3 regions of the Macrococcus brunensis genome follow, and region 3 is predicted to be linked to each of the others. Evidence: predicted binding sites of a transcription regulator. Region 3 holds the regulator's gene; each other region holds the start of a gene.
What was found. The regulator LexA, encoded in region 3, represses DNA repair genes until DNA is damaged. The targets are predictions, from matches to a motif close to CGAACATATGTTCG.
Positions count from the first base shown of each region.

Region 1: a site for LexA is predicted at 6,615-6,628, ahead of uvrB (excinuclease ABC subunit UvrB). Genes of this name have one in related genera too.
Region 2: a site for LexA is predicted at 2,922-2,935, ahead of MGG13_RS00315 (Y-family DNA polymerase). Genes of this name have one in related genera too.

Region 1 is NZ_CP092179.1:598,679-606,920, forward strand. It holds gene secA (preprotein translocase subunit SecA) at 72-2,603, shown strand; one part of gene prfB (peptide chain release factor 2) at 2,603-2,674, shown strand; one part of gene prfB (peptide chain release factor 2) at 2,676-3,704, shown strand; gene cccB (cytochrome c551) at 3,756-4,076, shown strand; gene MGG13_RS03240 (C40 family peptidase) at 4,186-5,118, shown strand; gene MGG13_RS03245 (CHAP domain-containing protein) at 5,278-5,712, shown strand; gene MGG13_RS03250 (TlpA family protein disulfide reductase) at 5,794-6,333, shown strand; gene MGG13_RS03255 (DUF2198 family protein) at 6,343-6,573, shown strand; gene uvrB (excinuclease ABC subunit UvrB) at 6,678-8,242, shown strand, end outside.
Region 2 is NZ_CP092179.1:60,454-68,695, forward strand. It holds gene MGG13_RS00305 (M20 family metallopeptidase) at 107-1,282, shown strand; SAM riboswitch class I at 1,538-1,640, shown strand; gene MGG13_RS00310 (aminotransferase class I/II-fold pyridoxal phosphate-dependent enzyme) at 1,709-2,866, shown strand; gene MGG13_RS00315 (Y-family DNA polymerase) at 2,969-4,228, shown strand; gene MGG13_RS00320 (DUF2188 domain-containing protein) at 4,303-4,716, shown strand; partial or broken gene MGG13_RS00325 (basic amino acid/polyamine antiporter) at 4,912-6,235, shown strand; gene MGG13_RS00330 (RluA family pseudouridine synthase) at 6,275-7,156, opposite strand; gene MGG13_RS00335 (alpha/beta fold hydrolase) at 7,343-8,158, shown strand; gene MGG13_RS00340 (IS30 family transposase) at 8,220-8,242, opposite strand, start outside.
Region 3 is NZ_CP092179.1:1,125,861-1,134,102, reverse strand. It holds gene MGG13_RS05895 (YneF family protein) at 1-118, opposite strand, end outside; gene tkt (transketolase) at 211-2,193, opposite strand; gene MGG13_RS05885 (DUF896 domain-containing protein) at 2,204-2,443, opposite strand; gene MGG13_RS05880 (hypothetical protein) at 2,550-2,753, opposite strand; gene lexA (transcriptional repressor LexA) at 2,896-3,516, shown strand; gene MGG13_RS05870 (hypothetical protein) at 3,726-4,163, shown strand; gene MGG13_RS05865 (hypothetical protein) at 4,201-4,617, opposite strand; gene MGG13_RS05860 (CAP domain-containing protein) at 4,626-5,612, opposite strand; gene guaC (GMP reductase) at 5,691-6,674, opposite strand; gene MGG13_RS05850 (metal ABC transporter solute-binding protein, Zn/Mn family) at 6,795-7,733, opposite strand; gene MGG13_RS05845 (amino acid permease) at 7,922-8,242, shown strand, end outside.

The DNA.
Region 1 (8,242 bases), 530 kb from region 3:
TTATGTTTTTATAACAATTAAATAAATGGTATTATTAATTGTTGTAGATGGTAACTAAAGGAGAGAAAAACATGGGATTCATTAAAAAGATGTTTGACGGCAATAAACGTGAAGTAAAATCATTGTCTAAAATTGCAGATCAAGTTGATGGTTTCAAAGATGTCATGGCAGCAAAAACAGATGATGAACTGAAAAACATGACCGTTATGTATCAGAATGAACTGAAAGAAATAGAAGATTATAGAGCACAGCAGGATTATCTCGATCGCATTTTACCGGAAGCTTTCGCGGTGGTGCGCGAGGCATCGATGCGTGTCCTTAAAATGTTCCCTCACCCTGTACAGATCATGGGTGGGACTGTTCTTCATCGCGGGGATATCGCAGAGATGAAGACCGGTGAAGGTAAGACACTGACGGCTACAATGCCCGTCTATTTAAATGCACTGACAGGACGAGGTGTGCATGTAGTTACCGTCAATGAATACTTATCAAGCACGCAGTCTGAAGAAATGGCACAGCTTTATAATTTCCTCGGCCTGTCTGTCGGTCTTAACTTAAATAGTAAGACAACGGCTGAGAAACGTGAAGCTTACGCGGCTGATATTACATACAGCACGAATAATGAACTCGGCTTCGACTACTTACGGGATAACATGGTGACGTATAGTGAAGAACGGGTCATGCGTCCACTTAACTTTGCCATCATCGATGAGGTCGATTCTATCCTGATTGATGAAGCGAGAACGCCTCTGATTATCTCTGGTCAGGCTGAGAAGTCAACAGGTATGTATATTCAGGCAAATGTCTTCGTTAAGATGCTGAAACCTGATGTGGATTATAACTATGATGAAAAAACAAAAGGCATCCAGTTATCAGAAAGCGGTATTGATAAAGCAGAGAAAATGTTCAAAGTGGATAACTTATATGACGTGAAAAATGTCAGCCTGATGCATCACATCAATATTGCACTGAAAGCTCATCGCTCTATGCTGAAAGATGTGGATTACGTCGTTGAAGATGGTGAAATTGTTATCGTCGACCAGTTCACTGGACGTACAATGCCTGGTCGCCGTTTTTCTGATGGTGTCCATCAGGCCATTGAAGCAAAAGAAGGCGTGGAGATTCAAAACGAATCTAAAACGATGGCTTCAATTACATTCCAGAACTTCTTCCGTATGTATAACAAACTGTCCGGTATGACAGGGACAGCGAAAACAGAAGAAGAGGAATTTATCAGTATTTACAATATGGTTGTCACACAGATTCCAACGAATAAACCAATTGCGCGTGAAGATAATGCCGATTTAATCTTCGCATCAGAAAAAGGGAAACTTGGAGCTGTAGTTGAAGAAGTGATTGCCCGTCATAAAGCAGGACAGCCCGTTCTGTTAGGTACTGTAGCAGTTGAAACGAGTGAATATATTTCAGATCTGCTTAAAAAGCGTGGCATCCGTCATAATGTACTGAATGCCAAAAATCATGAGCGAGAAGCAGAGATTGTAGCGAACGCGGGCCAAAAAGGCGCTGTGACGATTGCAACGAACATGGCTGGTCGTGGTACAGATATTAAACTCGGTGAAGGTGTTCAGGAAATCGGTGGGCTCGCAGTTATCGGTACAGAACGTCACGAATCTCGTCGTATCGATGATCAGCTTCGTGGTCGTGCAGGTCGTCAGGGAGACCCAGGTTTCAGTCGTTTCTATCTGTCACTGCAGGATGAACTTATGGTCCGTTTCGGTTCTGAGCGTATGCAGAATATGATGACGCGTCTCGGCATGAATGACGAGGTACCGATTGAATCTAAAATGGTGTCACGTGCTGTAGAATCTGCTCAGAAACGAGTAGAGGGGAATAACTATGACAGCCGTAAACGTGTCCTTGAATATGATGATGTACTGCGTAAACAACGTGAAATTATCTATAAAGAACGTAATGACATCTTAGAGCAGGAAGACTGTTCAGCTCAGGTTCATTCAATGATTCAGGAGTCAGTCCGTCGTGCAGTTAACGCGCATTTCACAGGGGAAGACGGTCGGCAGGACTACGAAACATTCATCAATTACATTGAAGACATGTATATTCCTGAGGGCGACTTAAAAGAAGAAGAAATTGCCCGCCGTGATAACGATGAAATATATAATGTCGTCATGGATCATATTGATGTACAGTATAAACGCCAGGAAGTTCAACTGGGCGAACAGATGCATGAATTTGAGCGCATGATTCTCCTTCGTACGATTGATATGAAGTGGACAGATCATATCGATACGATGGATCAGCTGAGAACAGGTATCCATTTACGTTCATACGGTCAGATCAACCCGCTACGTGAATATCAGAATGAAGGTCTCACAATGTTTGAAGATATGCTTGATAACATTGAAGATGACGTTTCTAAATATGTACTTAAATCCATCATCGATAAAGGTGAGCAGGTAGAGCGTGAACAAGTGGCTCAAGGCGAAGCCATGGTCGCAAATGATGGTAAAGAAAAAGTGAAGAAACAGCCTAAGCAGGCTGAGCCGACTATCGGACGAAATGAACCTTGTCCATGCGGCAGCGGCAAAAAATACAAAAACTGTCACGGAAGAGATGAGAATTAATGGAAGCATTCGAAATCAAGAATACTCTTTCATCAATAGATGAAAAATTAAATAGTTTCAGGGGGTCTCTTTGACTTAGAGGAAAAAGAGACGAATATACAGGAATACGATGAAATGATGGCTGATCCAGGCTTCTGGGACGATGCAAACAAAGCTCAGGACATCATCAATAAAAGTAATGCCTTAAAAGAAGTGGTCAATGGCTATCAAGCGCTGGCTGAAGAAAAAGAAAATATTGAAGTCATGCTTGAGATGGTTAAAGAAGAAAGTGATGAAGAGATGGAAGCGGAAATCGCTGAAAACTTAAGAAGTCTCAGCGAGGATGTCGATCAGTTTGAACTGAAGATGCTGTTAGATGGTGAATATGATGCTAACAATGCCATCCTTGAACTTCATCCAGGTGCCGGAGGTACGGAGTCGCAGGACTGGGGTGCCATGTTATTACGCATGTACCAGCGTTTCAGCGATAAACAAGGTTTTAAAGTAGAGACCATTGATTACCAGCCGGGAGACGAGGCAGGTATTAAAAGTGTGACGCTATTGATCAAAGGACACAATGCTTATGGTTATTTAAAAGCCGAAAAAGGCGTCCATCGTCTTGTGCGTATATCACCATTTGATTCATCTGGCCGGCGTCATACATCTTTTGCTTCATGTGAAGTGGTGCCTGAATTTGATAACGATAATATTGAGATCGAGATTAATCCGGAAGATATCAGTGTGGACACGTACCGTGCGACAGGCGCAGGTGGGCAGCACATCAATACGACTGACTCCGCCGTTCGTATTACCCATCAGCCGACCGGTATTGTGGTGACTTGTCAGAACGAACGTTCACAGATCAAAAACCGTGAACAGGCGATGAAGATGCTGAAAGCGAAGCTCTACCAGCGTAAACTGGAAGAGCAGGAAGCAGAGATGCTTGCTATACGTGGTGAACAGAAAGAAATTGGCTGGGGTTCTCAGATTCGTTCATACGTCTTCCACCCGTACTCAATGGTCAAGGACCACAGGACAAACGCTGAAACAGGAAACACATCAGCCGTCATGGATGGCGACATCTCACTTTTTATTGATGCTTACTTAAAAAGTCAGCTGTAATGGTTTAGCAGATGTATTATAATGGTAAGTGTAAATAATAAGGGGGAATTGCTGATGAAAAAATGGTTAGTAGGTACAGTTTTAGCAGGAACGCTAGCTCTTGCAGCGTGTGGCAACGGAGAAGAGACGAAAACAGCAGATAATAGTAACGCAGATTCTGGATTAACAGCGTTCCAGAATAATTCATGTGTCGGCTGTCATGGTAAAGACTTAGAAGGTGCAAGCGGCCCGAACCTCACTCAGGTAGGCGCTAAATACTCTAAAGCAGAAATTGCAGATATCATCAAAAATGGTAAAGGCAATATGCCTAAAGGTCAGGCTCAGGGCGAAGACGTCGATAAAATTGCTGAATATTTAAGCAAACAGAAGTAATATTACAGTTATATAAAGATATCATTGAGTCTATATCTTTACAGGTTCCCCTGTGCTATATTTGAATCAAATTTGTGAATTTGATTTAAAGGCGGGGGAATTTTTTTATATGAAGAAAGTAATCTTAACACTGACTTTAGCAACAACATTATCAGTGACATCTATAGCCGGCGCAGATGCAGCTGAAAAAGCGCATGCCGGAGAATATAAAGTGAAAAAAGGCGATACATTATTAAAAGTAGCTGATAAATATGAAATTTCTACGTTACGTCTCAAAAAATGGAACAACCTTAAATCAAATCAATTAAAACCAGGTAAAATCTTAATCGTTGATGAGAAAAAAGTGAAAAAGTCACATGAATTTAAAACGATGCTGGATCCAAAAATCGATATTGTCAGAACTGAAAAAAAGTCTGAAGCTAAAATTACAGAACCCGCTGCAGAAGGACGATACCAGGCCGCTGAACCAACCATCACCGTTAAATCAGAACCTGAACAAGCAGCAGCGCCTGTTATGAGACCGCATGATGAAGAAGTCAACGTCATCTCCCCGGAAACTTATGATTTTGAATCAGCAGAATCTGACTCACCGATCATCAGACCACACGATGAAGAGAACAATTTTATCTCACCTGAAACATATCATTTTGATGCCACAGATACTGAAACAAAACTCGAACGGTCAGAAGTCAAAATAACTTCTTCAAACCGCATTGCTCAGATTGCACTGAAAATTGCAGCCAATAAGTCTTATGTCTATGGTGCCAATTCATCTACACAAGTCGATTGTTCTTCTTTTGCTCAACAAGTTTTCGCTGCTATGGGTAAATCTCTGCCACGGACGACTTACCAGCAGATGGCAGTTGGAAAACGAGTCACTTCTCCAGTTGCAGGAGATCTTGTCTTCTTTAATGAGGGCAGTCACGTAGGTATCTATATTGGCAACGGCCAGATGGTGGATGCTCTAAATTCGAAAGAAGGCGTTAAGCAGCGTGCAGTCAGTTATATTAACGGTAGTGTGACAGGTTATTATAGATATTAAAAGACGGCGAAAGCTGTCTTTTTTGTTTAATTTTATAGAAATATGTCTATAAGTATATATTAGGTAACAGTTATATTACGCTTAAGTAACATCGGATTTTGCTCTCATTTTCTATGCTATTATCATCTTACTAAGAAAATGTTGGAGGAACAATTCACGATGAAAAAAATGATGCTGTCGATCTTAACTGTCCTTATGTTACTGACTATCTCTACTGCTGTTGAACAGCCTACTGCTCAAGCTTATTCAAATCCTGTAAAATATAAAGCGGCTAACTACTACACATGGGGCAGCTGTGCATACTACGCATTCAATCGTCGTGCTCAACTCGGACGCTATGTTTCCAACCAATGGGGCAATGCAAGAAACTGGGCATACAATGCATCACGCTACGGTTATACGGTGAGCCGTAAACCTATTAAAGGTTCTGTCCTTGTTTCACAATTAGGCTACTATGGTCACGTAGCAGTTGTTGAGAAAAAATATACAAATGGTTCAATTGTTGTATCAGAAATGAACTATCCACGTCAGGGCGTTAAAACATACCGTACAATTCCTAGCTATCAAGTACGTAATTTCCAATATATCTATTAATTTTTAGAAAGGATAAACGAATTTGTTTATCCTTTTTTTTATGGATTCTTGTTATAATAGCGAAGGAGAAGGAGGCAGAATATGAAAAGAATCTTGATGTGGGTATTGAGCGGTATTTTTATGCTGCTGGCGGCATACAGTGTATATACTGTCATCAATCAGGATACGACAGAGTTGAAAGTCAGCGGACAAGCGCATTACATAAACGACCGCAATATCAGCAAGGAGCCGGTGCAGAGTTTGGAAGGAGAGAAACTGAACTTAGGCCGTGAACTGACAGCTGACATTAATATCATTAATTTCTGGGCCTCCTGGTGTGAACCATGTAATAAAGAAATGCCTGAACTGATCAAATACAATCAGCAGAAGCCGAATCACATTAAGCTGATAGGAATGAACGTCCAGGATAAAGAAAAGGGACGAGACGCGTTTCTTAAGAAGTATCAGCCTGATTACTCGATTGTTACTGGTATTGAGGATATGGTCAAAGATTACAAAATCTATAATATACCGACAACTATTTTTGTGAGTAAAGAGGGTAAGGTCCTCTCGACTTATGTCGGCGAACTGGATGCCAGTAAACTGGAGACTCTTGTTCAGGAAGTGGAAGGGAGATCATAGATCAGTATTATGATATGGTATATACTTGCTTCTTTTCTGCCGGCTATCATGGTGATTATGTTCAGTATGATGATAAAAAATAAATATACAGGATTAGCGTTAGCCGCTTTAGTGATAGGGGTATCTGTCTACAAAGGCTTTTTTCATTCAGAAATGATTGTGTTTCTTGATACTCTCTCGCTGATGCTGGGCTATTTTGCAGTTGATCAGCTGAAGCTGGATCAAACGATTCATTATTAATAGACACGGTCGCAAATGCGAACGTGTTTTTATTTTGAGAGCGAACAGATGTTTGTATTTTTAAGGTTATATTTGCTAAAATAGATACGTTAAGGAGGGGTTACATGGAACATCATCCATTTAAACTACAGTCAGAATTTAAGCCCGGCGGGGATCAGCCGGCAGCGATTAAAAAGCTTGTAGCCGGTATTAAAGAAGGTAAACGTTATCAGACATTGCTCGGTGCAACAGGTACAGGTAAGACGTTTACAATGAGTAACATCATCCAGGCAGTCGGCAAACCCACATTGATTATTGCGCATAATAAGACGCTTGCAGGTCAGCTGTACAGTGAGTTTAAGGAGTTTTTCCCTGATAACCGCGTTGAATATTTTGTCAGCTACTACGATTACTATCAGCCGGAAGCGTATGTTCCCTCTACAGATACATTTATAGAAAAAGATGCCTCAATTAACGATGAAATCGATAAATTACGTCACTCAGCGACAAGTGCACTTTTTGAGCGGGATGATGTAATCATCATTGCATCGGTGAGTTGTATTTACGGTCTCGGTAACCCGGAAGAATACAAGGATATGGTGGTCAGCGTAAGAACAGGTATGGAGATGGATCGTAATGCGCTGCTCCGTAAGCTTGTAGATATTCAGTACACAAGAAACGATATTGACTTTCAGCGCGGGACATTCCGTGTACGCGGGGACGTCGTCGAGATATTTCCTGCCTCACGTGATGAGCAGTGTGTGCGCGTCGAGTTTTTCGGTGATGAAATAGATAGAATACGTGAGATCAACTATTTAACAGGTGAAGTGCTGAAAGAGCGTGAACACTTCGCTATCTTCCCGGCCAGTCACTTCGTTACACGAGAAGAAAAAATGAAAGTAGCCATCGAACGTATTGAAAAAGAGCTGGAAGAACAGCTGAAAGTATTTCGCGCCGAAAATAAACTGCTGGAAGCCCAGCGTCTCGAGCAGCGTACAAACTATGATATTGAGATGATGCGTGAGATGGGTTTCTGTTCAGGTATCGAGAACTATTCTGTACATTTAACACTGCGCCCAAAAGGCTCGACGCCTTATACACTACTGGATTATTTCGGAGATGACTGGTTGATCATGGTCGATGAGTCGCACGTCAGTCTGCCGCAGATTCGCGGTATGTATAACGGTGACCAGGCGCGTAAAAAGGTACTGGTGGATCATGGTTTCAGATTGCCAAGCGCACTGGATAACCGTCCTCTTAAATTTGATGAATTTGAAGAAAAAGCACAGCAGTTTGTCTATGTTTCTGCGACGCCCGGTCCATTTGAAATTGAACATACTGACGAGATGGTTGAACAGATTATCCGTCCGACAGGATTGCTTGACCCTATTATTGAGGTTCGACCTTCACAGCATCAGATTGATGACTTGATGGAAGAAGTTCGCGTGCGTATCGAACGCAAAGAACGTGTCCTGATTACGACACTGACTAAAAAAATGAGTGAAGACTTGACCGCTTACCTGAAAGAAGCAGGCATTAAAGTCAACTACCTGCATTCAGAGATTAAGACGCTGGAACGAACAGAGATCATCAGAGATTTGCGTCTTGGTGTCTATGATGTCCTCATTGGTATCAATCTGCTTCGTGAAGGTCTGGACATACCGGAAGTGTCACTGATTACCATTCTGGA
Region 2 (8,242 bases), 1.1 Mb from region 3:
GGTCGCAGAATCAGTGATATGAAAGGCAGTTAAAGAGCGTATATTTACAAAAAATAAAGAAGGGGACATTATTGAAATAAAATGATTTCGTAAGGAGTGAATAGGCGTGTACAATCAGTTAATCAAAACACTTGAAAGTAAAGAAGAACAGATGATTGCCATCAGACGTCATTTACATGAAAATCCAGAATTATCTTTCGAAGAAAAAGAAACGCCGAAATATATTGCGGATTTCTACGAAGGAAAAGATGCTGAAGTCGAGACAAATGTCGGCGCGAATGGGGTTAAAGTGACTATTGACTCTGGTAAACCAGGTAAAACAATTGCGATTCGTGCAGATTTTGATGCATTGCCAATCGAAGAAGAAACCGGTCTGCCTTATGCTTCTAAAAATAAAGGTGTCATGCACGCGTGTGGTCACGACGCGCACACAGCTTATATGCTGATACTTGCAGATACATTGATCGAAATGAAAGATAGCTTCAGCGGTAAGATTGTCGTTATTCATCAGCCAGCTGAAGAAGTTCCGCCAGGTGGGGCACAGACAATGATTAAGGACGGCGTACTTGAGGGCGTTGATAACGTGATCGGTGTCCACGTCATGAGTACGATGGAAACAGGTAAAATGTACTATTATCCTGGGTTTGTGCAGACGGGACGTGCCTTCTTCAAACTGAAGATCAAAGGTAAAGGTGGTCACGGCTCATCTCCGCATATGGCGAATGATGCAATTGTAGCAGGGAGCGCTTTCGTCACTGCTGTGCAGACAGTCGTATCAAGAAGACTCAGCCCGTTTGAAACAGGTGTTGTGACTATTGGTTCATTCGATGGGAAAGGCCCGTTCAATGTGATCAAAGATGCTGTTGAACTTGAAGGAGACGTCCGTGGATTGACTGAAGAGACAAAAGCAACTATCGAAAAAGAAATTAAACGTCTCTCATCAGGGCTTGAAGCCATGTACGGTGTCACATGTGAATTGGAATATAATGATGACTACCCAGCGCTATATAATGATCCAGCATTCACAGAGTATGTGGTCAATGCCATTAAAGATCACTCTGATGTACAAATTGAGCAGACAGAACCACAACCCCCGTCAGAAGACTTTGCATACTATGCTAAAGAACTTCCAAGTACCTTTATTTACTCAGGCGCTGCACCAGAAGACGGGGAAATCTTCCCGCACCATCATCCTAAATTCAACATCAGTGAAAAATCGATGATGGTTGCAGCTAAAGCAGTAGGCACAGCTGTATTAACTTATCTGAACGATGAAAAATAATGAATATCGAGCAAGGAAAGACCATGGTTGTCTTCTTTTTATGCAAATGATTATTGATGATTAATCAAGCTAGTAGTCAAAAGAAAAGTATGGCACAGCTGATAATGATCGTCATTTTCTGGCAGATTATTAAGCTGCAGGCGCCTCGACTGGAAAAGGAAACTGAACTTCACTTATAAAGAGACAGTGTTGGAGCGGAAACCGGTTTGACAACCTCCTGTTTTAATACTATATTGATAACAATCATTTAAATATGTCTTATCCAGAGAGATGGAGGGAACTGGCCCTATGAAGTCTCAGCAGCAGGCTCTGTGAGCACTGTGCTAAATCCATCAAGCAGAAGCTTGGCAGATAAGTGATCTTTTAACGTCATTACTGCTGAAGTAATGACGTTTTTAATTTTTAGAGATAAGAAGGAGAGAGAGCATGCGTTCTAGATTACTGGATTCGATACCCGAAAGTTATTTCGGCAAGACGATGGGCAGAAAGCTCGAAATCGGGACTAACCCCCTCATTAATACAGCAGTCGGTATACCTGACCAGAAAGTGCCGGCGGAAGTGCTGGAAGCAATTCAGTCAGCAGTGCAGGAGCCTGCTAATAATAAATATGGCGTGTTCCGGGGTAAGGAAGTCCTAAAAGAAGCGATTCAGCAATTCTATCTGGAGACTTATGGTGTTGAGCTGGATAAAGACGAGGAAATCTGTATTCTTTATGGGACGAAGAACGGACTGGTCAACCTGCCTCTTTGTGTCATTGAACCGGGAGAAGGTGTATTGCTGCCGAACCCAGGTTATACGGACTATCTTGCAGGTGTGAAGCTTGCACGTGGTACAGTTTATGAGCTGCCACTACTGCCGGCCAATCGTTACTGGCCGAATTTTGATGCACTTGATTCCGCGGTATTAGACAAGACTCGACTCATCTATCTCAATTATCCAAGCAATCCGACAGGAGCGGTCGCGACACGTGCAGGGTTCGATGAGATTATCGAGCGCTTCAGAGGGACGAAGATACAGATTGTGCATGACTTTGCCTATGCAGCGTTCGGATTCGACGCTAAAAATCCAAGTATCCTGCAGTCAGAAGGTGCAAAAGAAGTGGCAGTGGAAATTTATTCACTCTCTAAAGGCTTTAATATGTCAGGGGTGCGGATTGGTTTTGCGGTAGGTAATAAGGATATCGTCGGCGCACTCAATTATTATCAGGACCATACACAAGTCGGGATGTGGGGGGTCGTCCAGGAAGCAGCGGTCAGTGCACTGGCACTGGGAGAACCTTTCCTAGAGACGCAGAACGCCATCTTCAGAAAGCGTAGAGATAAAGTGACAAGCTTCCTGACTGAGGCAGGTATTCCGTTTGAGCCGATGCAGGGCGGTATTTTCCTATGGCTTAAAATCCCGGATGGTTATAACAGCGAAGCATATGTAGATGACCTGCTGAAGAAACAGTCTATATTGACGACACCGGGCTTGCCATTTGGTTCAAATGGTGATCAGTATATTCGGATTTCTCTTGCTATCAGTGATGAGGAGATAGAGGAACTGCTGAATAGACTTGCCGAAACAAAAGCGCTCTATCACTAAAGCCGTTTTAAGTGAATTATTTTATTAAAGTAAGAGTCCTTCTCACTACTTTACACGAACGTATGTTCTCGTATACACTTGATATATAAATGAGGTGGGAGAATGTATGACTATTATCAATGTAGTTCTCGTGATGTACTTTGTGTTGACCTTAAAAGCTTCTTTGCATCGGTCTCGTGTATCGAAAAAGGACTGAATCCGCTGACGACTAAACTCGCTGTTGTCGGAGATACGAAACGTCAAGGTTCTGTTGTACTGGCTGCAACACCGCCTTTAAAAACATTAGGTATAAAAACTGGATCAAGATTATTTGAAATTCCGCATCGTTCAGATATTTATATCATTAACCCCTCTATGCTTAAATATATTCAAGTATCGAGCGAGATTTCAGCGATTGCGCTGCAATATGTAGCGCCCGAAGATTTCCATCAGTATAGTATCGACGAATTCTTTATGGATATCACGGATTCCTATCATCTGTTTGCCCGGTCACCTTATCAGATGGCACGTATACTGCAGCAGGAAATCTACAATCAGACGCAGATTGTCAGCACGATAGGTATCGGCTCAAACCCTCTGCTTGCCAAGCTGTCCATGGACTTAGAAGCAAAACGGACGACAGAAGGTGTCGCTGAATGGCGTTATCACGATGTCCCCCGTAAACTGTGGGATATCGAACCACTGACTGAGATGTGGGGCATTAATAATCGGACGGAGAAGAAGCTGAACAAGAAAGGCATCTTCAGTATCGGTGATCTAGCCCATTATCCAGTTGAATATTTAAAGCGTGACTTCGGTATTATCGGCGTCGATCTGCACTTGCATGCCAATGGAATAGATGAAAGTGTGATTCGCAAACCGCATGTCATCAAAGGCAAATCATACGGTAAGTCACAGATTCTGATGCGTGATTATCAGTTTCATGAACTGAAGACGGTCATCAGTGAACAGATAGATGAGGTGTTTTACCGCGTCAGAGAGAAGAATCTGTATCCGACGACGATTGCCTTTACTGTAGGCTATGCAGATGGTGGGGGAATCCATAAACAGTTCACTAAGAAGGATTATTTCACAGCGACTATGCAGATTGTTAACCTGATCTGGCGGTACTTAGAAGAATATGCAGAGATAAACCGCCTTTTCAGGACAGTAAGTGTTTCTTTCAGCAATCTGCGTGATAGTCGAATCAGACAGATGAGTCTCTTTGAAGCACCGGAAGACATGAAACGGGAGATTGTAGAAGATTATCTTGACCAGCTCCGTCGTAAGTATGGTAAAGACATCGTCATACGAGCGTCGTCCTTAACGAATAGCGGCACTATTAAACTGCGAAAAGGACTCATCGCCGGTCATAAAGGTTAAGTTTCTCATTAATAGAAGATTAATATCTCCTCAAAAAGGTTATGGAAAGAGTAACAATTGAAATGGGAGTGATGATGATGTGGACAATGAATGACTACCCGAACAGCTGGAAGAACTTTGATGAACTTGAACGGAAGAAGGCCATCGATATCGGAAATGCGATGCTGACAGATGGCTATAAGGAAGAAGATTTGATTCCTATTGCGACAAAACAGGCGAAAGACTGGTATAAAGCGGCCTCAACAGAAGAATTGCATGAACTGAAGAACAAGAAAATCACGCAGCACAAAAAAGATGATTCAGCACATCCAGAGCTGATGGACAAGGACGTTGAAGTCTACTTTGAAGATAATAAGTGGCACGTGAAGACACAGGGTGCTCAACGCGCAGATTCAACGCATGATACAAAACAGGAAGCGGCAAAGCGTGCTAAAGAAATTGCTGATAACAAAGATGTGAAAGTCATTCAGCATCAAAAAAATGATTGATAGATACCTCCAATCTACTGATTGGGGGTATCTATTTGAATTTTAATGCTATTTGGCCGTTTAAATGGGTAAAGGTAGAAGTCGATAAAAATTTTTACTCATAAGAAGAGTAATAGGACTGTATTTGATTAATCGAGGTGGAGAGATTTGGGTAAAGCGAATGATAGGAAATTAAGTTTATTGGCGCTCGTTGCGATGGTGGTGGGAACGATGATCGGCGGTGGTGCTTTTAACCTGATCAGTGATATGGGTACTGAAGCAGGCGGACTAGCTATCCTCATCGGCTGGCTGATCACAGGAGTTGGCATGATAGCACTAGGGCTCAGCTTTCAGAATTTAACGAGTGTCAGACCGAAACTTGACGGCGGCATCTATAGTTACGCACAAGCAGGTTTCGGTGATTATATGGGATTCAATTCTGCCTGGGGTTACTAGTTTAGTGCGTTACTCGGCAATGTCGCATATGGCACATTGCTGATGACCGAGTATAATAGTAGCTTCGTTATTATTATGGTGTGTCTTTCTGCTCATTTCAAGAGGAGTCAAGAATACAATGTTAATCAATATGATTGTGACTATCGCTAAAATGATTCCGCTTTTTTTATTTTTAGTCGTATTAGTGACTGGCTTTAATTTCGATACATTTATGACAGGTTTTTATGGTATGACTGACCAAGGTCCGAAAAGTTTTGATTTTCAGGATATTATGGCTCAGGTCAAAAGTACAATGCTGGTGACGGTGTGGGCATTTCTTGGTGTGGAAGGTGCCGTTGTTTTTTCAAGCCGTGCGAAACAACGGCGTGATGTCGGAAAAGCGACGATTATCGGACTTCTCGGCGTTCTTATCATCTATATTATGATTACGGTTCTTGCGCAAGGGATTATTATCCAGAATCAGATAGGAGAACTCAGCAACCCGTCGATGGCAGGCGTCATGGAACAAGTTGTCGGTAAATGGGGAGCAGTCGTTATCAATATCGGCTTGATCATTTCTGTTATAGGAGCGTGGCTTGGCTGGTCATTGCTCGCAGCAGAAGTGCCCAATTTAGCTGCCAAAGATAATATCTTTCCGGCGTGGTTCGGTAAAGATAACCATAATCATGCACCTATCCACTCTATGCTGATAACAAGTCTAATTGTTCAGTTGTTTTTCATCACCTTACTCTTTACAGATAAAGCCTATAACTTTGCTTTCAGCCTGGCATCGTCAGCGGTACTGTTACCCTATGCATTTAGTGCATTCTATCAGCTGAAGTCCAGCAGACAGCATTCCCGTAAGCAGACTTTAATAGGAGCAGTGGCTTCCATCTATTCAATCTGGATCGTCTATGCAGCAGGGCTTGAATATCTCCTTTTGACGATGATTCTCTATTTCCCGGGTATATTTGTCTATCAGCATGTCCAGAAACTGCACGATAGACCGATTTCAAAAATGGATAAAATATTATTTGGGGTCATCACACTCTTAGCCTTAACCGGTGTCTATTTTATTATCAGCGGCAAAGTGTCGAACTTCTAAATAGAAAAGCAGCAGAAGATCATATTCTGCTGCTTTTCCTTATTTGAACTGTGTCAGGAATATCGGTGGTACAGGAGACTGAAAGCGCATCTTCTGATGAGTCACGGGATGGGTAAAAGCGAGAATATGTGCATGCAGACCGAGTCTTCTGAAGGGGTTAGTCGTCGCACCGTATTTCTTATCGCCGACGATAGGGTGACCTAATTCCTGCATATGGATTCGAATCTGATTTTTACGCCCAGTATCCAGATTGACTTTAAGCAGTGTCTGTTTACGACTTGTTTTAAAGACAGTATAATGAGTGATTGCTTTTTTGCCGTGCTGTTCATTCTGACTTGAACGCATCGTGAGTGTCTTATCTTCTGAAAGAAAGCTTGTGATGGTACCATTTTCAGAGACACGACCTTCAACCAGTGCCATATAAGTGCGTTCTGTCACAAGTTGTTTCCAGTTGTTCTGCAGAATCTGCTGCGCTTCAGGCGTCTTGGCATATACCATAACACCTGAAGTCTCACGGTCTAAACGGTGTACCACAAATATACGATTTCTAGGATGTGCCCGTTTTACGTATTCTGACAGTATATGATAAGCTGTTTTATCTTTTTCATTGTTTGTCGCAATCGATAATAAGCCTGCTTCTTTATCGATCACAATAAGGTCTGCATCTTCGTGGAGGATCTTCAAGCCTCGGAGCGAGGCTTGTTTGTTGGGCGCACTGAGACGAATTGCAACGATGTCGCCCGGTTCGAGAAACGCATTGAACTGGCTTACTGATACATCATTGACAAAGACCTGTCCTCTTGCGAGAACAGCTCTGACAGACTTCTTACTTCTATCAGGCATCCTCTCAAATAAAAATTTTAAGAGTTCATTCTTTTCATTCACGGTCCACTGTTCATTGTCTTCTTTTGTATTTTTCATCATAACTTCCTTCTTTATCTATTCATTCAAGCATAGCATAGGGCTGTATTATAATAAATGAATTTCATCAAGTGTTTGTTTGACTTTTATATGGGTGAAACATATTAGAGAATAATGAAGAGCAAGAATATGTATAAATAGCTGTTATAGGGTATTCATAGTAAAACAAATTAAAGGAGGACCCTTATGTTTCACGTAAAACAATTGATGATTAACGGTATTCAATATGAATTTGTCGATGAAGGAAGAGGCAAGCCTGTCTTATTGCTGCATGGTTTCCCTGATTCTAAGAAGCTATGGTATCAGATGATGCCGCAGTTGATTCAAAATGGTTATCGTGTCATAGCACCTGACTTAAGAGGGTATGGCAATACTGCACTATCTGACAGCTATCGAATTGAGGACTCGGCAGCAGATATGTTTACGTTACTTGCACAATTAGATATTGCTCGGACTCATGTCATTGGTCATGACTGGGGTGCATGCCTGGGATGGTATATGGCTGCAAACTATGAACCACAGGTGATCAGTTTTACAGCGCTGAGTGTCGGGCATCCGAGTGGTTACTTCCGCAGCGGAGGGCTTAAGCAGATGATGAAAGGGAGTTATATCGGTCTTTTTATCTTACCGGGCGTAGCCGAACAAGTTCTTGCAGCAGGTGATTATAAAGCACTGACGCTGATAGCAGAAAACGATAGAATGCATGAGCATTGGTATATGGATTTAACACGGCCTGGTCGTCTTTCTTCAGGACTGAACTGGTATCGTTATAATATAAAGACAATCGTAGCTGGAATAGATGCTGTTAACGTGCCAGTTATGGGGATTATAGGAAACCAGGATCCTGCACTAACCTCTGCACAGATGAAAGCGTCTGCGAACTATATCTATGCTTCTTTTCATTATCATGAAATAGAAGGCGGCCACTGGTTACCTGAAACACATGCAAATGAGTTAAATAGACTCATTCTGCCATTCCTATCGAATTATATGGAAAGATAAAAATGAGCATTAAATTTAAAATTTTCTAAATTGCAATTACAAGTTAGCCACCCTGACAAATTTAGTTCATATAGAATCCTAGGG
Region 3 (8,242 bases):
TAATAGGCGGGTTCTTTTTAAGATAATCCATCATATATTGACGTGCGAAATAAAAACCAGCGGCTGCTCCTGCAGCTGCTGCAAGAATAATTAATAAAATCCAGATCCAAGTTGCCATTCTTTCACCCACTTTCTCATTCCTATCAAATTTTACTAAAATACAGTCTATATTTCAACCATAAAAAAACTACCGGTCACCCGGTAGTCTTACTAGAAATGGCTTAAAATTTCTTTAACCACATTTTCTTTCGTAAAGCCGTATTTCTCCATAACGATGTCGCCAGGTGCACTTGCACCGAAGCGGTCAATACCGATAACAAGTCCATCTAGACCGACATATTTGTACCAGCCATCTGTCGCACCCATTTCAATTGCTACACGTTTCGTTAAGCTGCGAGGCAGAACCTGTGATTTGTAGTCTGCATCCTGTTGATCAAACATATTCAAGTTCGGCATAGAGACAATCTGTACACCTTTACCTTGAGATTCAAGCAGCTGACCTGCTTCTAAAGCAAGTGAAACTTCTGAACCCGTTGCAACGATTAAGTATTCAGGTGTTTCAGATTGATAGACGATATAAGCACCGCGTCGTACACCTTCTTCGAGAACTGACTGCTCTACATCAAGAACAGGCAGGTTCTGACGTGTCAGTACTAAAGCAGTTGGATCCTTCTTAGATTCCATTGCGACCTGCCATGCGACACGAGTTTCGTTACCGTCGGCCGGACGGAACAGATTTAAATATGGCATCGCACGAAGTCCTGCCAGCTGTTCAATCGGTTCATGCGTCGGTCCATCTTCTCCGACTGCGATAGAATCATGCGTAAAGACATAAGTTGACGGTACACCCATTAAAGCAGCTAAACGGAGCGCTGGTTTTAAATAGTCACTGAAGACAAAGAATGTCGCGCCATATGGTTTAACCCCACCATGCGCGGCCATACCGTTAATCATAGCAGCCATCGCGAATTCTCGGACACCAAACCAGATATTGCGGGCTTCTGGTGTTTCTGCTGAGAAATCAGCTTCTTCTTTAATATTAGATTTATTCGAAGATGCTAAATCGGCAGAGCCGCCAAATAACTGCGGTACGGACTGTGATAAAGCCTGAAGAACCTGTCCTGAAGTACTACGCGTCGCATCTGATGTCCCTACTTCAAACTTCGGTAAAGCATTGGCATAACCTTCTACGAGGCGATTGTCAATTGCTGCATCAAGCTGCTCCCCGAGTTCAGGGAAGTTTTCTTTATAAGCTTTAAATGCTTCATGCCAGGCAGCTTCCTTGTCATTGGCACGTTTCAGCATAGTGTTCTGGAAGATTTCATAGACTTCATCAGGCACATTGAATGTCTCTTCTGGATCAAGTCCGTAGTTTTCAAAAGCAAGTTTACGTTCATCAGCTCCAAGTGGTGAACCGTGCACACCATTTGTCCCTTGTTTATTAGGAGCGCCGTAGCCGATGACTGTTTTCACTTCAATCATCGTCGGACGGTCAGCGTTTTTAGCTTGAGTGATTGCTGCATCAATGGCATTGATATCATTGCCGTCTTCAACTAAAATATGCTGCCAGCCATATGCTTCAAAGCGTCCTTTAACCTGCTCAGAAAATGCTTTATCCAAGTCACCATCCAGCGAGATATCATTTGAATCATATAAAGCAATCAGTTTGTTTAATTTTAAATGACCTGCAAGAGATGCCGCTTCATGAGAAATCCCTTCCATCAGGTCCCCGTCTGAAACAAGCACATAAGTAAAGTGGTCAATAATGTCATGACCTTCTTTATTGTATTTCGCTGCCAGGTGCTTCTCAGCCATCGCCATCCCGACACTCATCGCAAAACCTTGTCCGAGTGGACCTGTTGTAATGTCTACACCATCAGTATGGTTGAACTCAGGGTGTCCCGGTGTTTTAGATTCCCATTGACGGAAGTTTTTAAGCTCTTCCAGTTCAAGCGCCCCTGACACATGCAGCAGTGAATAGAGAAGTGCTGAACCATGGCCTGCTGATAAAACAAAACGGTCACGGTCAAAGAAATACTTAGAACTTGGGTTAAATCTCAAGTGCTTTGTCCACAAAGTATAAGCCATCGGTGCTGCACCCATTGGTAAACCAGGGTGTCCTGATTTTGCTTTTTCAATCTGGTCAATACTTAACGCACGTAGTGTATCAATTGCTAACTGATCGTTTGTCATTGTTTCTCTCCTATTCTTCTCTGATATTATTCTGACGCTGAATTTCTTTAACTTTATCCGGTGTCACATCATTGCCTTCAGGATCAATAATTTTTGTGTTTTCAATCGTTTTTTTGAAACTGTTACGGAAGTTGGACAGGTATTCAGCTCTCAAGCCTGTCTGTTCTTTTCCTTCCTCTTCAGTTAAACCTGATTCTTTCTTTTTCTGTGAGAGTTCATTCAGTCTTTTCATTTTGTGTTCTTCTAACATAAACCTCATCCTTTCACTAATTAAGATATCAAAATTTATAGCTCAAAGCTATCAGGAGTGCTTGTTTAAGCACAAAAAAACGTCTGACTAAAGTCAGACGTTCATATTACCGAACAATACCCAGGACTTCTCCGTTCATGGTGGCGGAATGTGTGTTCGCAGTCGATTGTACTTGAGTTTGCCCTACTTCATGAGTAAGAGGTTTTTCATAAAGAGCATTAGATTGTGCCATATATATGATTCCGAACGTTGCCATCATTAAAAAGAAAAAGAAATACGCTAAAAAGTCCTTAGAAATTCTAATTGTCATGTGATTTTCCTCCAGAACATTTGTTTGTATTCATAGGATAACAGAACACTTGTTCGTTGTCAATATAAATACGAACAAACGTTTGTGACACCCGAACAAGTATGCTATAATACAGATAGAAAGTACACTAAGGAGTGTTCTCATGAAAGAACTAACTAAACGACAACAAGAAATTTATGAATATTTACAACATATTGTTTCAACTAAAGGTTATCCACCAAGTGTCAGAGAGATTGGTGAAGCGGTCGGTCTGGCTTCAAGTTCCACTGTTCACGGTCATCTTTCACGATTAGAAGAAAAAGGTTATATCAAGCGCGATCCTACTAAGCCACGTGCCATTGAAATTGTGAGTACAACACCTGCATCTGCTCTGTTAGAAGAGACGATTATGGTGCCGGTCGTCGGTAAAGTAACAGCGGGCTTGCCTATCACTGCTGTAGAGAACGTTGAGCAGTACTTTCCTCTTCCGTCACATTTCACTTCAAGTCACAATAGTGATGTCTTTATTCTTGAAGTTATTGGAGAAAGTATGATTGAAGCAGGTATTCTTGACGGGGATAAAGTCATCGTCCGTCGTCAGTCCATTGCAGAGAACGGTGATATTATCGTAGCGATGACAGAAGAAGATGAAGCAACTGTTAAGCGCTTCTATAAAGAAAGCAATCGTTACCGATTACAACCAGAGAATGCGACAATGGAACCCATTTATTTAAACAAAGTGACAGTGCTAGGCAAAGTCGTCGGACTTTTCCGTGAGTTTTAAAAATAGGTCACGCTATTTATAGCGTGACCTATTTACGTCCAAGTATTTCTTTAACTTGCTCTAATATGTCTTTAGTTTCAGTTTTGTCTTGATTCATTCCCATTCCTCTTTTCTAGATTTTGAATACCCCGTAATGAATCTTGATAAACGAACATATTTCATGAAATTACGGGTATGAACAAACTAAACACACAAAAAGGAGAATGATTATGACTATCGACTATAACTGGGTAAAAACAGAACGTCAGCAAGTATTGGATAAAGTTAAAAACTTAAGCGATTCAGAATTCGCGTTCAACTTCGGTTTTGGAGAAGGCAGCATTAAAAAATCTCTACTGGCGATTGCTAATCTCTATCAGCCGTCATTAAACAGTACAAATGGTTTTACTTCGTCACTTGAAAACTATAAAGACAATGAACAGACACTTAATTTTACGGATGTTCAGAATTATTTCAATGATATAGATGCACATGTAAACCCGGAACATCACTCCATTGCACAGTCTATCGCTGAAGAGTTCCGCCGTCTGGGTCACATTGATACTATGCTTCATATCATCGATCAGGATGACCACCGCATAGCAGAGCGTACAAATAGTCGCCAGAAAGTAACAGAACGTCTGAATATGACGATCACTCGTCTCTAAACTAAAAAACCCATGGGATTTTTTTCCATCGGTTTTTTTAGTGCAGATTAACAAGCGGGACACTTGATTTGATGACTTGATTTGAAATAATAATCTGTTTCAGTTCATCAGCTATATCCAGTTGGTCCAGATGATCAAAAGATAACCAGACATAAGGTTTTTTCACTTTGAATTCGTCATGATTTCTTACGTTAAATACAAATGATGTTGCATTGACTGTAGAAGCTGATAAGAAAGTCTTCATCAACTTCTTGTCTTCAACTACAAAAAGAATCCCCCCAACTTTCAGCTGTTTATGCAGACTGGCAGCAAAGTTGTTAGCACTCTGCTGAATCGATTGATTGCTTCTCTTCATTACAGAAGGAAGCTTCATCTGTTTATTACCAATGTCCTCTACTAAAATACTTTCTTCTGTCGTAACGAGCAATGATGAAAAAATTTTCTCTTTAGCCATATAATCTCCTAATTCTCAGTTATAAAATTTTCGGTATAATACGGTGCGTTTTTCTCATTGAATGCAACGCCTGTACCTACTTCAAGATAGTGACGATTCAATATATTCTGTCTATGTCCTTTTGAATTCATCAGTCCGTGATGCGCCTCTATAGAGGAAACCTGTCCATAGGCGATATTCTCGCCCGCGGTAGAAAAGTGAAGTCCATCTTGCTTCATCCGGTCGAATGGTGTCTGCCCCTGCTGATTGACATGACTGAAAAAATGATTTTCAGCCATGTCTATTGAATGTTGTCGTGCAGTATGACTTATTTTATCATTAAATTGAAGCGCTGATAACCCTCGCTTCACCCGTGATGCATTGATCAGTTCGAAATCAAGCTGCTCGTAGCTTCTCGCCAGCTGTACGGATGGATGACCATAGAACTGCTGTTTCTGATTGAAATAGCTGTCAGACATTATCATCAGTGCATCCACTCGCCGATTAAACTGATCAAAGTAATAGGTCGATCTAATACCTTCTGCTCGATATCTCAGCACATGTTTATCGCTTAACCTGACACGATAATTTGAACCCGCTTCTACTGATAATGGTGTTCCTTTTAACTTTTTTACCTGTTCTAGTGACTTTGCTGTTAGTACTCCCTGACTATCTATATACTGTGGATCATTTGAATATAGAGCAGCGACCCGGTTATTCATAAACCCAACCATAACAAAATGCTGATACTGCTGATGATAGAGCGTCCAACTCCCATAAGGATTGCGCAGCACTCGTTTTTCTTTACCCAGTATATGATTGACCTGACTTTTGGACATATTCATCTTGATACGACCAACTGATACTGCCTTTGTTTTTTCAGGTCGTTCTTGTGCTGTCAGATGTCTCAAGCTTTCTTTAACGGATAATGTCGCGTGATCAGGAAGTGTCGAGAAGTTAACAGGCACCAAGAAGAGTACAGCTGCAAGTATGCAGAATAATAGCAGTTTTTTCATGACTTCACTCCAGAAATAAATACGATTATAGCATAAATGACATCAAACAAAAAATACATGACCGAAGTCATGTATTTTTTAGCGATCCGTATCACCATTAAATATTGAGTTTTTAACAATGACGTAATTGACTTTGCGAATGGATTCAAGATCTTTTCCGCCTGCATATGAGATAGAAGACTGAAGGTCCTGCTGCATTTCAATTAATGTATCTTTTAATGAACCTTTATGCTCAACGAACATTTTTTTACCTTCAACATTCTTTTTCTCGCCCTTCTGAAACTCTGAAGCGCTGCCGAAGTATTCTTTATACAGTTTACCGTCAAGTTCAACTGTCTCACCAGGAGATTCCTCGTGAGCAGCAAATAATGAACCGACCATGATCATAGAAGCACCGAAGCGGATTGACTTCGCGATATCACCATGCGTACGGATACCCCCATCAGCGATAATCGGTTTACGTGCTGCCTTCGCACATTGTTTAACTGCTGCTAACTGCCAGCCGCCTGTACCGAAGCCTGTCTTAATCTTAGTGATGCAGACACGTCCTGGCCCAATACCCACCTTCGTAGCATCAGCTCCAGCGTTCTCAAGTTCACGAACTGCTTCAGGTGTACCGACGTTACCTGCAATCAGGAATGTACCTGGAATATGCTCTTTAATATGTTTGATCATATTGATGACCTGGTCAGAGTGTCCATGCGCGATATCAATCGTCGTATACTCTGGAACTAGACCTTCTGCTGCCAGCTGCTCAACAAAGCGATATTCTCCTTCTTTAACACCCACTGAAATAGAGGCGAACAGCCCTTTTTCCTGCATGCGTTTGATGAAAGGAATACGTGCCGCTTCGTCAAAGCGGTGCATAATATAGAAATAATCCTGACTCGCAAACCATTCAGCCAGTTCTTCATTCATAACAGTCTGCATATTAGCTGGGACTACAGGAATCTTAAAAGTTTTAGGACCAAATTCTATAGATGTATTACATTCACTTCTGCTCGTTACGATACACTTGTTCGGAATCAATTGAATATCTTCATAATCAAATACTTCTTCCATTATTACCCCTCTTTTCAAATACGAACTTTTAATTAGACTTTTGATAAAATAATTCGTCCATAGGGTAATTTACCGGTTAATGATAACTTTGTAAAGTGAAAAATACTGTTTTTTATTATTTTATTGATTTAATGCTTTATCAAGTGATTCAACATTCTGCTTCATGATTGTTTGATAAGTCACATCTTTATTTTTAACATCGTCGTCTGTCAGTACAGACATATTATGAAACTTAAGTGCCTCTGTTTTTGTTTTGTCCTTGATTACATCCGTAATCTTAGAAGGAATATTCTGCTCATATAAAATGTAAGGTACTTTTAAGTCATTGATATCATTGATCATCGTCACAATCTCCTGCTGTGAAGGTTCTTCATTGTTCATACCTGAAACACCTTTTTCAGTAAAGTGGTAACGATTAGCTAAGTAGCCGATCGACTCATGAGAAATATAAACAGTGTCCCTTTTGGGGTTTTTTGTGATTTGTTTTAGTTGAGTATCTATGTCATCAATCTCTTTAACTAATTTTTCATAGTTCTTGCTATAGTCCTTTTTGTTCTCTGGATCAAGTTTAACGAGTTTATCTTTAATTTCTTTAGCGAATGTTTTATTCATCACTGGGTCCAGCCAGACATGTGGGTCATGTGCACTCTCTTCATGGCCATGCTCGTGTTCATGTTCATGCTCATCTCCGTGGTCATGATGGTGCTCAAGTAACTGTTTTTCTTCAAGATTTGAGGCAACTGCTAACGTATTTTTATTTTTAGCTGCTTTGTTGATCTTTGCAGCAACAGGATCAAGTTCATCACTTGAATAAATGAAGAGATCACCTTTCGCAATATTCAACGTATCTTGCTGAGTCGGTTCAAACGTATGGATATCTGTGCCATTCGGATAAATACTCTTTACTTCTACATGATCACCACCAATTTGCTCGGTCATTGATTTAAATGGAAAGACAGTCGTATAGACCTCAAGTTGTTCTCCTTTATCACTGCTGTTTTGTCCGCATGCACCAAGAACCAGTGTACCCATCAATAAAAGTGTTGAAAGTTTTTTCATATTTGCATCTCCTAATCGTAATCATTTCGATATATTATATTAGACTCATTCTTATGATAATGCAAGGGTGTATCTGTTATTTATATCACTTTAACGCGTCGAAGGTTTTAAGCGTTAAAACTTTTACTTGCTAAATTAGGCGTATCATTATACAATCTTAGACATAGTTAAAGAAGGAAGTGAATCTAATGGAACAAAAACAAATGGACAGAGATTTAAAGACACGTCATATTTCTATGATTGCTATAGGAGGATCGCTTGGAACGGGTCTCTTTATGGCGAGTGGTGCTATTGTCAGTCAGGCAGGTCCTGGCGGTGCATTAGTGGCTTATATGCTGATCGGGGTCATGATTTATTTCTTGATGAATTCTCTAGGGGAACTTGCTACCTTTTATCCGGTATCCGGCTCTTTTAGTGCATATGCACAGCGTTTTATTGATCCAGCTGCTGGATTTACAGTGGGATGGATGTACTGGATCATCTGGTCACTTGTAGCGAGTATAGATATC